2 regions of the Brucella pituitosa genome follow, and region 1 is predicted to be linked to the other one. Evidence: riboswitches for the same ligand, from Rfam matches in the RefSeq annotation. Region 1 holds a riboswitch; the other holds the start of a gene.

Region 1 (7,242 bases):
TACCATCACCTTCTGGCGCAATCACAGAGGTCACGGTACGATCAAGAAAATCACGATCATGGCTGACGAGAATGACTGTGCCCGGAAAGCCTGCAACCAGTTCCTGCAAAAGATCGAGCGTTTCCATATCAAGATCGTTGGTCGGCTCATCAAGGATCAGCAGATTGGCCGGTCTTGCCAGAACACGCGCCAGCATGAGACGCGCTCTTTCACCACCTGACAGTTCTCGGATCGGCGTGCGTATCTGTTCAGGCTGGAAAAGAAAGTCCTTCATGTAAGAAACGACATGGCGCTGCTCACCATTGACGATGAGGCTTTCGCCGCGACCATCGGTCAGATAATGCGCCAGCGTATCATCCAGATTGAGGCTTTCACGCTTCTGATCAAGCTCGGCCATTTCGAGATTGACACCAAGGCGCAAAGTGCCTGAATCGGGCTGAAGCTTGCCAGTAAGCATTGACAAAAGTGTGGTCTTGCCTGCCCCGTTAGGACCAACAAGCCCGATCCGGTCACCGCGTTGAACACGAGTCGAAAAATCTCGGACCAGTACGCGCTCATCATAAGCTTTGTTGAGCTTTTTCGCTTCAATGACAAGCTTGCCGGATTCCTTGGAATCGCTTGCTGCAAGAACAGCAGTGCCTTGCGCCTTGCGATGATTACGAAACTCCGAGCGCATCGAGTGCAACTCGCCAAGACGGCGCATATTGCGCTTGCGACGTGCTGTTACGCCATAGCGCAGCCAATGCTCTTCGCGCGCAATCTGACGGCCAAGCTTGTGATGATCGCGCTCTTCTTCTTCAAGAACCTTGTCGCGCCATTCTTCAAAATGCCCAAAGCCCTGATCGATACGACGCGTAATACCGCGATCAAGCCACACCGTCGAACGGCTGACATTTTCGAGAAAACGGCGGTCATGCGAGATCAGCACGATGGCCGAACGAATCTGACGCAGCTCGTCTTCCAGCCATTCGATGGTGTTAAGATCGAGATGGTTCGTCGGTTCATCAAGCAACAGCACGTCAGGCTGTGGCGCGATCACGCGTGCAAGAGCCGCACGGCGCGCTTCACCACCAGACAGATGATCCGGCTTTTCTTCGCCGGTCAGCCCCAGATGCTCAAGAAGGTAGGTTACACGATGCGGATCGTCCGCCGGTCCAAGACCAGCTTCAACATAAGCGCGCACATTGGCAAACCCATCAAGGTCCGGCACCTGCGGCAGATAACGAACCGTCGCGCCTGGATGCTTGAAGACTTCGCCCGAGGTCGGCTCGACCATGCTGGCCGCGATTTTCAGCAAAGTAGACTTGCCTGAACCGTTTCGGCCGACCAGCGCAATGCGGTCGCCCTCACTCACAGAAAGGGCAGCTTCCTCCAGAAGCGGTGTTCCGCCAAAGGTAAGCTTGATCTGGTCGAGGCGAAGAAGCGGAGGTGCCATGGTTCTCTTTGAAAAAAGCGGTTGAAAATTCCGCCCTGCTTGTCGGGGACAAAAGTCATTCTGTCAAATGGAACCGTCAAAAAACGAACAGGCCGGGTTTCCCCGGCCTGTTCTTTAAACTTTGATACCGCTAAACGGTCGATAGCGTCTTAGTTACAAGGCGCTTCGTAAACGCGGCCGTAATTATCGCGGTAACGGCAATACTGAACATTGTTACGGGTTGTCGCAGCACCGAGAAGCGTACCACCGACAGCACCAATGGCAGCGCCGGTCAGAGCACCGCGACCGTTACCACCAATTGCGCCACCAGCGAGCGCACCAAGAGCAGCACCACCAACACCATAACCAGCGGTACGCTGTTCAGCCGTCGTGCATGCTGCCGTTGAGAACGCAAGCGCACCGACGATTGCAATCATGGAAAGACGTGATTTCATGAAACAATCTCCTACTAGAGTTACACCAACACCGACTTTGCGTCCCCAATTTCGGCGTAAAGCAGATCATACCCGCTTGATCCATTTACAATACGTTTCGACTGTCAGCGTCAAGCAGTTTCAATTTTTAAGGTTAGCAGCTGCCCTGAAAATGAGCCTCCTCACTCAAGTTCGCTACAAGTATCGCAAGGCCTGAACGTGCGGAAACACAAAGAGTTCCACGTACAATATTGGATACCGTCCATGACGACCCGAACGGCAAGGTCACATTGTCTAACGGCCACTCGGCATTTGTGATTGAAAACCCTTCAACGGTGCAGAAATTCACAACACTAAATGACGTGCCATCCGGGAAATCATAAACATGGTCTCCCGCAACCAATGGCCATGCTTCCTCAACCCCGCTCGACAGAAGAATGTCTCTGCCTTTTGCCACCTGCGCCGTCGCCATCGTCAGATGCAGAAGCGTGTGATCCGTGCGCGAGCCACCAAATGCACCACAGAGAATGACCTTCTTCGCTCCGCGTTCAAAGGCTTCCTCAAGTGCAAGTTCACCGTCCGTCATATCCTTGGCAGCGGGGAAGGCTCTTTGCGGCACATGCGCATATTTTTCTTTCAATGCTCCCGAGGTCGAATCGAAGTCTCCCAACCAAAGCTCAGGCTCAACACCAAGGGCTTCCGCATGGCGCATACCGCCGTCCGCGGCAAGAACCCGTGCACCAGCTATCTGCCGTTTCAAACGTTCAGTGACGACGAGATCGCCGCCGAGAAGAATAACAAATGTGCTCATAAGTCGCTCATAACACGTGGCATTTGTCCTCGAAAGCCTGCATCTTGATCATCGCCATCTCTTGCCCTTCTGTTTGCAAGGCACTATTGTCGACCTCGCTCTAACGGGGTGCCATTCAACCATTGAATGGCTGAGAAGCCGCACTCCGGCTAACCCGCTGAACCTGATCCGGCTTGTACCGGCGGAGGGATTAGATGCTGCCCGATTTATCGATAACGGCGCTCAATCCTTTAAATAAAAGAAAGGACTTGCCGTTATGCGGCTTTTATCTCTGCTCACCTTATCGCTCTCTGCGGCTTTCGCCTTTGCGCCTCACGCTCAGGCAAAAGATAAGCTCACCATTTACACCTATGACAGTTTCGTTTCCGAATGGGGTCCAGGTCCCAAGGTGAAGGAAAATTTTGAGAAGGAATGCGATTGCGAACTGGAATGGATTGCATCAGCTGACGGTGTCGCCCTTCTCAACCGTCTGAAGCTCGAAGGCGGTAATACAAAAGCCGACATCGTGCTCGGTCTCGACACGAACCTGACAACAGAAGCACATGCCACCGGCTATTTCGCGCCAAGTGGCATTGATCTGTCCAATGTCAAAGTGCCGGGTGACTTCAAGGACGATGCTTTCGTGCCTTATGATTATGGCTACTTCGCTATCGTCTATGATTCCGAAAAACTGCCCAACCCGCCGCAAAGCCTGAAAGAACTGATCGAAGGTGATCCGTCACAGAAAATCGTCATTCAGGACCCGCGGACATCAACACCCGGCCTTGGCATTCTGCTGTGGATCAAATCGGTCTATGGCGATCAGGCGGGTGAAGCCTGGGAAAAACTGCAAAAGCGCATCCTGACGGTTACACCGGGCTGGTCGGAAGCCTATGGTCTCTTCACCAAGGGCGAAGCGCCGATGGTGCTCTCTTACACAACGTCGCCTGCCTATCACATGATTGCGGAAAACACCGAGCGCTACAAGGCACTGGCCTATCCGGAAGGCAATTACCTTCAGATTGAACTTGCTGCACAGACCACAACCGGTGCGAAAAACCCACTGGCTCAGAAGTTTCTTACCTTCATGACTGGTCCCGGTTTTCAGGATGTGATCCCTGAAACCAACTGGATGTATCCGGCAGGCAAGACTTCACAGCCACTTGCTCCGGCTTTCGACAAGCTGCCAAAGCCTGAAAAAACACTTCTGATCCCAGCCGATGAAGTTGCGAAAAACCGCAAAGCTTGGGTTGATGAATGGCTTGCAGCCTCCAGCAAATGAGCAAACCGCTGACCATCGGCCATCCAAGACAAATGCCTGCGATCAAACCACTCGCAGGCATACTGGCGCTTGGCTTTCTGGCGGTTCTGGTCGGCGGCTCGCTGCTGGCTCTGGCGATGGAAGCCAGTGGCTTCAGCACTGACGTCTATTTCGATAGCTACCTACTGCGGGTAGCCCGTTTCACGATCCTGCAAGCGGCAGCATCAAGCCTTCTATCCGTGCTGTTCGCAATTCCTGTGGCGCGCGCGCTTTACTCGGAAGCGAGCTTTCCGGGACGCAGCTTCATTCTGCGTCTCTTTGCTCTGCCGCTGGCGCTGCCCGCCCTTGTGACTGTGCTTGGCATCACCAGCATTTATGGTCGCAATGGTTTCATTGCGCAGCTTTCGCAATCGGCTGGCTACCCGGTCTCGCCCGATATTTACGGCATCACCGGCATTCTTATTGCGCATGTGTTTTTCAACATGCCACTGGCGGTCCGGCTCATTCTTGCCGCGTATGAAACGATCCCCGCCGATTACTGGAAACTTTCAGCGCAACTCGGTATGCACAGCACGCCACGCTTTCGTCTCATCGAATGGCCTGCCATCCGGCGTAACTTGCCGGGCATGACCGGCCTCATATTCATGCTCTGCGTCACCAGCTTCACCACCGTACTGACACTGGGCGGCGGCCCTCGCGCAACAACGCTTGAAGTCGCAATCTACCAAAGCCTGCATTTCGATTTTGATCCGGCACGTGCTGTAGCACTCACGCTCGCACAGCTCGCGCTGACATTGATGATCCTGCTGGCACTGCGTCTGACCGGGCGTCCGTCAGAAGAGGGCTTCACGCTTGCAACGACAGCCAGACGTTATGGCAAACCATCTACGCGAGAACGTGTTTTCAATATTATAGCGATTGTGATCGGCTTTCTTTATGTGGCGCTGCCTGTTTCAGGTGTCGTCATTTCGGGCCTTGCCGCAGATCTGGTGCGATTGTTGAGCGAACGAACCGTATGGCGCGCAATCTCCACCAGCATCGCGCTCGGCTTTTCTGCTGCCCTGCTTTCCGTCATCCTCTCGCTCTCACTTGTTATCGCGCGCGAGGCGACCCGGAACATACGGCTCGCCAACCTCTTTGACACGGGCGCCAGTCTCATATTGGTGATGCCACCTATCGTACTTGGAGCGGGATGGTTCATTCTGCTGCGCCATTTCACTGACCCATTCGCAATGGCTCCCTTGATGGTGGTGACCGTGAATGCCGCTATGGCCATGCCATTTGCCGTACGGTTGCTAAGACCCGCATGGGATACATCAGCCGTGCGCCACAACAGGCTTTGCGCTCAGCTTGGCATCAAAGGTTTTAATCGACTGCGACTTATCGATTGGCCGTCGGTCCGCAGGCCATTCGGAATGGCCTTTGCCTTTGCAATGGCGCTGTCTCTCGGCGATTTGGGCACAATCGCCCTTTTCGGCAGCGATGCCTTGCTGACCCTGCCCTATCTTTTGTTTCAGCGTATGGGCAGCTATCGCACATTCGACGCAGCAGGCCTTGCGCTTATTCTCGGTCTTCTATGTCTTGGTCTGATGATGATTGCAGATCGCGCCGCAGCCCGAAAGGAAACGCCCCGTTCATGAATATCCCGCCGCCTAAGACCAATCTGGCAAATATCCGCTTTGAAGATGTTCGTTTCAGCTATGGCGAAACCAACATGCATTTCGATGTGAATGTGCCGGGCGGCGTTATCACGGCGATTGTCGGCCCAAGTGGTTCGGGAAAATCCACATTTCTCAACCTCATTGCAGGGTTCGAGACGCCACAGGCTGGGCAAGTTTTAATCGGCACAACCGATGTCACCCACCTGCCACCGGCATCCCGGCCTGTCTCCATGGTATTTCAGGAAAACAATCTTTTTGCGCATCTGACGGTCGAGCAGAATGTCGGGCTTGGTCGTTCGCCCAATCTGAAGCTCAGTGAAGCAGACCGGAGAGCCATAGCCAGCGCCCTTGGCCGCGTCGGGCTTCAGGGGAAAGAACAGCGTAAGCCCGAAGCTCTTTCCGGTGGTGAACGTCAGCGCGTGGCGATAGCGCGTGCGCTGGTGCGTGAACGCCCCGTCCTTTTGCTTGATGAGGCATTCGCCTCACTGGGGCCAGCGCTGCGTCACCAAATGCTGGATCTGGTGCGTGAATTACAGCGGGAAAACGCCATGACCGTGTTGATGGTCACCCATACGCCAGAAGATGCCCTTTATCTCGACGCATTGTTGCTATTTCTCGACAATGGTCGGATTTCCGCTCAAGGGCCCGCCGTTGAGTTGCTGTCATCATCTGGACCGGAAGCATTGAAGCACTATATCGGTGAGCAGGCACCGAAGCTCAAATGAAGCTTTTCATGTGATTCCATTCACAACTGGAAACGCTGTGGGGGAGCATCCCGAAAAGTGTGAAACGATTTTCGGATAACATGCTCATCGAAACGCGCTCTGAATGTTACGGTTGTGGACATATTTTGTTCGCAATCAGCTTGAAGAACGGCTTAGAACACTGATCTACTTCTTGTGGGCTATTCAGTCTGTAGCTAGATTTGCGCCACGATATCGACGCTGATTCAATTGCGAGGGTAAAATACTGATCCGTCAACAGACCCGTGTCCGGGCCTCCCTGTGTCTTCCAGTCTCTCTGCCAGAACGGATGCAGCGCAATTGGCGGAAACCAGCCATCGGTCTTGGCTTGCTTGCTGTTGCCTTGATTTCAGGTTGTCAGTCGATCAATTCGAGCAAGGATCTTGGCCTTCAGCCGTCCTCAAATCCGGTAACGGTCGAAAACGTCACCCGCAACGACCGTCTGGCACAGATCGGCGCACAACAGCACCCGCGTATCCTCGCGACCTATGGCGGAGAGTACAAGGATCAGAAACTCGAGCGCATGGTTGCCAAGATCGTTGGCAATCTGACGACCGTTTCCGACAAGCCGGATCAGACCTATCGCATCACTATTCTCGATAGTCCCAATATCAATGCTTTCGCGCTGCCCGGTGGTTTTCTTTATGTGACACGCGGCTTGCTGGCGCTAGCCAACGATTCCTCGGAGGTTGCAGCCGTCATTGCTCACGAAATGGGCCATGTCGTCGCCAACCACGGTATCCTTCGGCAGGAGAAGGAAGCCGAGACGGCGATTGCCGGACGTGTCGCGACCGAAGTCCTGCATAACGAGAGCGCAAGCCGGGAAGCAACCATTCGCGGCAAACTGCGCCTTGCCCAGTTCTCACGCAATCAGGAACTGCAGGCCGACGCCATTGGCATCAAGATGATTGGTGAAGCGGGCTACGATCCGTTTGCTTC
Region 2 (7,242 bases), 690 kb from region 1:
CATGCGCACAATCTGCGAGATCACCATATCGCGGCCAACCTTGGTCGCGCGGAACGTGAAAGCGCCAGTCTTGTTGATCGTACCACCGACGACTTCTGCGCCTTCTTCCTTGGCGACAGGTACTGGCTCGCCGGTAATCATCGATTCATCCACATAGGACGCCCCCTCAATCACCTCGCCATCCACGGGCACCTTTTCGCCCGGACGCACCTGCACGATATCGCCGACCAGCACATCGTCGAGCGGCACATCGACCGTCTCACCATCGCGCACGACGCGCGCAGATTTTGCCTGCAAACCGACCAGACGACTGATTGCAGCCGAGGTGCGACCCTTGGCACGCGCCTCCAGATAACGACCGATCAGGATCAGCGTGACAATGACTGCCGCTGCCTCGAAGTAAACATTCACTGTGCCTTCGGGCAGAATATCAGACCAGAAGGTTGCAACGACCGAGAAGCCCCATGCAGCTGCCGTTCCGACCACCACCAGAGAATTCATGTCCGGTGTGCCACGCAGCAATGCGGGAATGCCTTTCTTGAAAAAGCGCATTCCGGGGCCGAACAGCACCAGTGTGGTGAGAACGAACTGGAAATACCAGCTGTTCTGCATTCCGATTGTGTTCATGACGAACATGTGCATAGCGGGAACGATATGCGATCCCATTTCAAGAATGAAAACCGGCAGCGTCAGAACTGCGGCAAGGATCACGTTCTTCTTCAGCTCGAGCGCTTCGGCATCGCGCTTGTCAGATTGCGTTTCCTGCTTCGCATCGCTGCGCACTTCATCAAGCGAACGAGCCTCATAGCCTGCAGTTTTGACAGCCTTGATAAGGTCGCTGAGTGGCACCTGACCCGCAAGCTCTACATGTGCACGCTCGGTCGCAAGATTGACACTGGCGCGGGTAACACCCGGAACGGCGTTCAATGCCTTTTCAACTTTGCTGACACAGGACGCACAGGTCATGCCTTCGATAGCGAGATCGGCGCTCCTGGATGGTACGTCGTAACCGGCCTTGCGGATGGCATCGATGACCGCAGGCATATCGGGGGCTGCTTTAAAGGTTACATCAGCGCGTTCGGTCGCAAGATTGACCAGAACCTTTTCAACGCCCGGCACTTTCGCAACGGCTTTCTCAATGGAAGACACACAGGACGCGCAGCTCATGCCCTCAACGGGAATGGCAAAACTTGTGTTTTCGGGTTTGACTGGCTTGTTCATGGCAATCCCTTTCAGCCCCTGTTGTGAGGAGCGATATTACGAGTTGCACAATAAATAACCCTTCCCACCGTTGGAAGGTCAAGCCTTAATATGGAATGATTTTCAGACTGCCATTTCGTTCTGTGGCTGCATCGTCGCGAGGATCGATCCGCAACGGGTCTGGATGAATTCCAGCACGTCGGCTGCAGGCATCGGGCGTCCCATGAGGAAGCCCTGCACTTCACCGAAATTCTGTTTACGCAGACATTCAAGCTGTTGTGTTGTTTCAACCCCTTCGGCGGTTGTGACAATCTTGAAGCCCGCTCCAAGCGTTGCGACAGCCTGAATAATCGCCAGATCACGGCTATCAATTTCAATGCCGGAAACGAAGCTCCGGTCAACCTTGATCTTGTCAAAAGGAAAAGAACGCAGATAGCTCAGAGATGAATAACCGGTGCCAAAATCATCCATGGCAATGCGTACACCCAATCGGCGTAACTCGAACAGCAGCTCAGTATTGTGCTTGCTGTTTTGCAGAAAGACCGATTCCGTAATTTCCAGCTCGAGACGATCCGGTGAAAGCCGCGCTGTAAGCAATGCGTCCTTCACGGAATCAAGCAGCGTGCATTGATTGAACTGGACCGGAGAAAGATTGACCGAGACCTTGATGTCGTCGGGCCATGAAGCTGCCTCCCGACATGCCTCGCCAAGAACCCAATCACCGATGGGGCCGATTAGTCCTGCCTCTTCGGCAATCGGAATAAATTCAACCGGGGAGACCATGCCCAATACGGGATGATACCAACGTAGCAAGGCTTCAAAACCGGATATACGTCCGGTTTCAAGATTGAATATCGGCTGATAATGCAACTCGAACTGCTGCGCTGCCAAAGCCAGCCGCAAGTCGGTCGTCATGGCATGACGTTTCTCAACGGCAAGGCGCAGGGAATGCTGATAAAAGCAGAAGGTCCGTCTGCCATCTGCCTTGGCCGCATAAAGTGCAAGATCGACATTCCGCATCAACACATCGGGATCGTCACCATGCATAGGCGCCTGCGCAATACCGATGCTACATGTCACAAATTCCGAGATATCGCCCAGATCGAATGGATCCTGAAATGCCGAAAGGAGACGGTCGGCAAACATGGCAATCTGTTCAACCGTATCGCAGTGATAAATGATGGCGAATTCATCGCCTCCAAGCCGCGCGATAAACTGATCACTGATGATATTCTTGAGACGAACCGCAACCTGTTGGAGAAGCAGATCGCCAATCTGGTGACCTCTGCTGTCGTTGATGGTCTTGAAATGATCAATGTCGAGATAAAACAGCGCGAATGCAGGAGCGCGGTCTCTCTTTTTCAACACCCCGGCCATATGCTGCGAGAAATAGGCACGGTTAGGCAAATCCGTCAGACTGTCATGCATGGCAACATGGGCCATGCGTTCCTCAATCTGCCGCTGCTCTGTTGTATCCTCTATCAATCCAATGAGATAACGCGGCTGATCGCCCTCTATCGGAGGGATCGAGCGTTTTATAATCCGCATCCGGCGCGGCTTACCATCCGCGCAACGGATATCGCGTTCAACCGTCAATACATTGCCGCGGCGCATGGCCCGACGATCCTGCTGGGTCAGAAGCTTTGCTTCCTCAATCGGAAAGATTTCTGCGTCAATCGAACCGATAACTCGATCAATATCGTGCCCGCTGATGCTGGACGCCGCCTGATTGTAGAGGAGGTAACGCCCCTGATCCTTCATGTCCTTGACGAACACGCCAAGCGGCAAATTATTGATGAGACTGTCGAGCAGGGACTGCACATGATTTGCCTGCCGGTTAGCTTCTTCCAGCTCGGTAATATCCTGCACAATTGCCAGGATCGCCTGCTTTCCATCAAAAATAACCTGACGCCCGTAAGTCAGAACATCGATGGTCTGGCCGTTGGCTTTCAAATGCTGCCAGCGCTCGGGGCGTTCCAGATCACTCCTGTCGCGCACTGCGGCAAACATTCTGTCACGTTCGGTCTGTGGGCGGATGTCCAGCACCGTCATGCCGGGTATTTCGTCAACGGAATAACCATAGAGCCCATGGGCCGCTTCATTCATGACAATGAAATGCAGCGTTTCAGGATCATAGACCCACATCGGCGTCGGATGGGTTGTAAAAAGAACGCGGAAATCTTCTTCGGAGGTGCGCGTCATGGCACCATCCGAGCGAGCCTGACCGGCTTCCCGCTTCCTCATCATTGTCCCCTCATCAGACTAATCCTGACTGGATGTTCTCTGTTCTCGTGTCTGGAGAATCAGACCAAACTGTCTGTAGCAGGACGAAACAATCCCGTGGATAGCTTACTGCGTATAATTTTAACAAATTATATACAAATTATAGGAATCGCTAAATTAGCACCTGTGATTTTGAATTTTTGAGAGCTTTGCTCTGTCTCTTGACCGGCCTGCCGTTCCGGCCTATGCCTTAAAGCGCAAAATTCGTTGGGGTGCCTTCGAAGCAATATCAGGAAAAGTGCTTAGCGGTTTTCCGTCCGATATTGCGACACAAAAGGCTGAGAGACGCTGATCGCGTTAACCCATTGAACCTGATCCGGGTAATACCTGCGTAGGGAACGGAGTTTGACGCGTCGCGACCGAGGGAGTTCCCTCATCGGAGTTCAAGCTCCAAACAGGTTCATGACGTCTCATTTTTCCGTTCGGAATGAGAGACGTCATGATGGACCAAAAAAACAGTTTCTCCCGAACTACACCAAACAGCAGTGCGGCATCCGTGCCCATATGCGTGACTATTGCGGGCTCTGACAGCAGCGGAGGCGCGGGCATTCAGGCCGATCTGAAAACATTCTCGGCACTCGGCGTCTATGGCGCCAGCGTCATTGCCGCCGTCACGGTGCAGAATACACGTGCTGTAACAGCGGTGCATGATGTGCCACCGGAAATTGTCGCCGGACAAATCGATGCGGTTTTCAGCGATCTCAATGTCGCTGCGGTCAAGATTGGCATGGTCTCGGTTCCCCGGACCATTCAGGCAATTGCGCGAGGCCTCGAGCATTTTTCCGGCCCTATCGTTCTTGATCCGGTGATGATCGCCAAATCAGGTGATCGCTTGTTGAGTGAAGATGCTATTTCGATCCTGCGCGAAAAGCTGATCCCGCTTGCAGCCATTTTAACCCCCAACAGACCGGAAGCTGCCTGCCTTCTCGATGGACCAATGGCAAGCAATGAAGACGAGGCAGAGGAACAGGGCCGTGCTTTGCTAAAGCTTGGCGCCAAAGCCGTCTTGATGAAAGGCGGACATGCGGAAGGCGCAATCTGTACGGACCTTTTGATCCGCAGTGACCAGCCAACGATCCGGCTTGAAGCACCGCGCATCTACACGCAAAACACGCATGGAACGGGTTGTACACTATCTTCCGCAATTACAGCCGGACTTGGTAAGTATCTCCCTCTTGAGCAAGCACTCCGCGAGGCCCACGCCTATCTGCAAGGGGCGATCCAGAACGCAGACAAGCTTAAAGTCGGCAGCGGGCATGGTCCTGTGCATCACTTCCATAATTTGTGGGAGACAGTCTGATGCGTGTCTCCATCATTGGCGCAGGTGTTGCTGGCCTTGCCTGCGCTACAGAATTCAGCGATCAGGGACATGCAGTCACTATCATTGCCAAAAGCACTGAGATCGGTTCCGACAGCTGCTCCTGGTTTGCCGGTGGAATGCTCGCCCCATGGTGCGAAGGCGAAAGTGCGGAAGAACCAGTCGTGCGGCTTGGGAAGCAAGCAATTGACTGGTGGGAACGGCATGTTTCAACCGTCCACCGCAAGGGAACGCTCGTCATATCCCACACACGCGATGCAACCGAACTTCGCCGCTTTGCCCGTCGGACGGAGGCCTTTGATACCATTGATCAGGAACAGATCGAGGCGCTGGAACCGGACCTCGCAGGCCGTTTCCGGCAGGGGCTCTTCTTTGCTGAAGAAGGCCACCTCAACCCACGCAACACGCTGATTGAACTTGCCGAGAATCTTCAGAAAAAAGGCGTGGTATTTCATATGGGACAGGATGCGAAAGACGTAAAGATCGACACCGATATCACCGTCGATGCGCGTGGTCTTGCGGCGCGTGATCAGTTGCAGGATCTGCGCGGCGTGAAGGGCGAAATGCTTATTGTTCGCTCCCGCGACATCAATCTTTCGCGCCCTGTGCGCCTACTGCATCCACGCATTCCGCTTTATATCGTGCCGCGTGGCGACGGCATCCACATGATCGGCGCAACCATGATCGAAAGCGATGAGCGGGGCGGCATCAGCATCCGCTCGACGCTGGAAATGCTGAGCGCCGCCTATGCGCTGCATCCGGCATTTGGCGAGGCGGAAATTCTGGAAACCGGTGTCGATGCCCGCCCGGCCTTCCCCAACAATCTGCCGCGTGTGCGCAAACGTGGCCAAACCATCTATGTCAATGGGCTTTATCGGCACGGCTTTCTGCTCTCGCCTGCGGTCGCACGCATGGCGGTTGCGGCTGCAACTGAAGCCGAACATAGGCCTGAATTTTTAGAGGAACTGGCATGACCATCGTTTTAAACGGCGCGGTCTTTGAAACCACGAGCACCAATCTTTCAGCCCTGCTTGCAGAAATCGAACTTGATGAAGCGGTGGTGGCAACCGCGCTCAATGGCGAATTCATCCCAGGCGACGAACGCGAAGCCACCCTGATCGGTGAAGGCGACCGCATCGAAGTGCTCGCACCCATGCAGGGAGGCTAGGATGCTGGAATTTTACGGAAAAACATTTGAAAGCCGCCTGCTATTGGGAACGGCACAATATCCATCCCCCTCTATTCTTGCTGACAGCGTTCGCTCGTCAAAGACTGAAATCGTGACGGTTTCGCTTCGGCGCGAGAGCGGCAACATGCGTGCGGGTCAGGATTTCTGGACGCTCATCAAAGATTTGGGTGTTTCGGTTTTGCCCAATACTGCCGGGTGCCATACCGCACGCGAAGCTGTGACCACGGCAAAAATGGCGCGTGACGTTTTCGGCACCAACTGGATCAAGCTTGAAGTCATCGGCGATCACGACACGTTGCAGCCCGATCCTTTCGGGCTGGTCGAAGCAGCACGAATTCTCTGCGATGAAGGCTTTGAGGTCTTTCCCTATATGAATGACGATCTTGTAGTTGCGGAAAAGCTGCTCGAAGCAGGCTGCAAGGTGTTGATGCCATGGGGCGCACCGATTGGTTCAGGTCGCGGCCTCAACAATCCTTATGCGCTTAAAACCATGCGCGCGCATTTCCCCGATATTCCACTGGTCGTGGATGCCGGTATTGGCGTGCCATCGCACGCTGCAACCGCAATGGAACTTGGCTTTGATGCCGTGCTGATCAACACCGCCGTTGCCAAAGCGGGCGATCCTTGCGCTATCGCCCGCGCTTTTGCGCTCGCTGTTGAAGCTGGTCGTATCGCCTATGAAGCCGATCCGATTGAGGCCCGCGACATGGCAGCCCCCTCCACTCCCCTCATCGGAAAGGCGTTTTTGTAATGCTCCTCGATCCGTTCTACCCGATCTTTGACAGCGCCAGTTGGTGTGAGCGCATGGTACCGCTTGGCATCAAACTCGTGCAGCTGCGCATCAAGGATAAGAACGACACGCAACTGCGCGCAGAAATCCGCGCAGCACGCGAAATTTGCGCGCAATATGATTGCCAGCTCATCGTCAATGACTACTGGAAACTGGCTATTGAGGAAGGCTGCGACTTCATACATCTCGGTCAGGAAGACCTTGATGACGCCGATCTCGATGCTATCCGTGCGGGCGGCTTGAAGCTCGGTGTATCCAGCCATGATGAGGCGGAGCTTGATCGCGCATTAGCGCTAAAGCCAGCCTATATCGCGCTCGGTCCGGTCTATCCCACCATTCTCAAAAAGATGAAATGGCATGAACAAGGACTGGACCGCGTCAGTCAATGGAAAGCCAAACTTGGCGATATTCCGCTTGTTGGCATTGGCGGTATGAATGTGGAGCGCGCGCCGGGCGTCTTTA

The links. Region 1 has a riboswitch for thiamine pyrophosphate ahead of thiB (thiamine ABC transporter substrate binding subunit). Riboswitches for the same ligand answer to the same signal wherever they lie in the genome.
Region 2: linked by a shared signal. The riboswitch ahead of thiD (bifunctional hydroxymethylpyrimidine kinase/phosphomethylpyrimidine kinase) and the one ahead of thiB (thiamine ABC transporter substrate binding subunit) in region 1 are both predicted to bind thiamine pyrophosphate.

Annotation. Positions count from the first base shown of each region.
Region 1 is NZ_OZ264092.1:1,047,558-1,054,799, forward strand. Features, by position in the region: gene ACSME1_RS05095 (ABC-F family ATP-binding cassette domain-containing protein) at 1-1,435, opposite strand, end outside; gene ACSME1_RS05100 (glycine zipper domain-containing protein) at 1,585-1,869, opposite strand; gene ACSME1_RS05105 (thiamine diphosphokinase) at 2,003-2,659, opposite strand; TPP riboswitch at 2,754-2,866, shown strand; gene thiB (thiamine ABC transporter substrate binding subunit) at 2,916-3,920, shown strand; gene thiP (thiamine/thiamine pyrophosphate ABC transporter permease ThiP) at 3,896-5,539, shown strand; gene thiQ (thiamine ABC transporter ATP-binding protein) at 5,536-6,285, shown strand; gene cdlP (cell division protease CdlP) at 6,593-7,242, shown strand, end outside.
Region 2 is NZ_OZ264092.1:1,742,238-1,749,479, reverse strand. Features, by position in the region: gene ACSME1_RS08375 (heavy metal translocating P-type ATPase) at 1-1,221, opposite strand, end outside; gene ACSME1_RS08370 (putative bifunctional diguanylate cyclase/phosphodiesterase) at 1,324-3,444, opposite strand; TPP riboswitch at 3,682-3,838, shown strand; gene thiD (bifunctional hydroxymethylpyrimidine kinase/phosphomethylpyrimidine kinase) at 3,926-4,783, shown strand; gene thiO (glycine oxidase ThiO) at 4,783-5,775, shown strand; gene thiS (sulfur carrier protein ThiS) at 5,772-5,969, shown strand; gene ACSME1_RS08350 (thiazole synthase) at 5,971-6,741, shown strand; gene ACSME1_RS08345 (thiamine phosphate synthase) at 6,741-7,242, shown strand, end outside.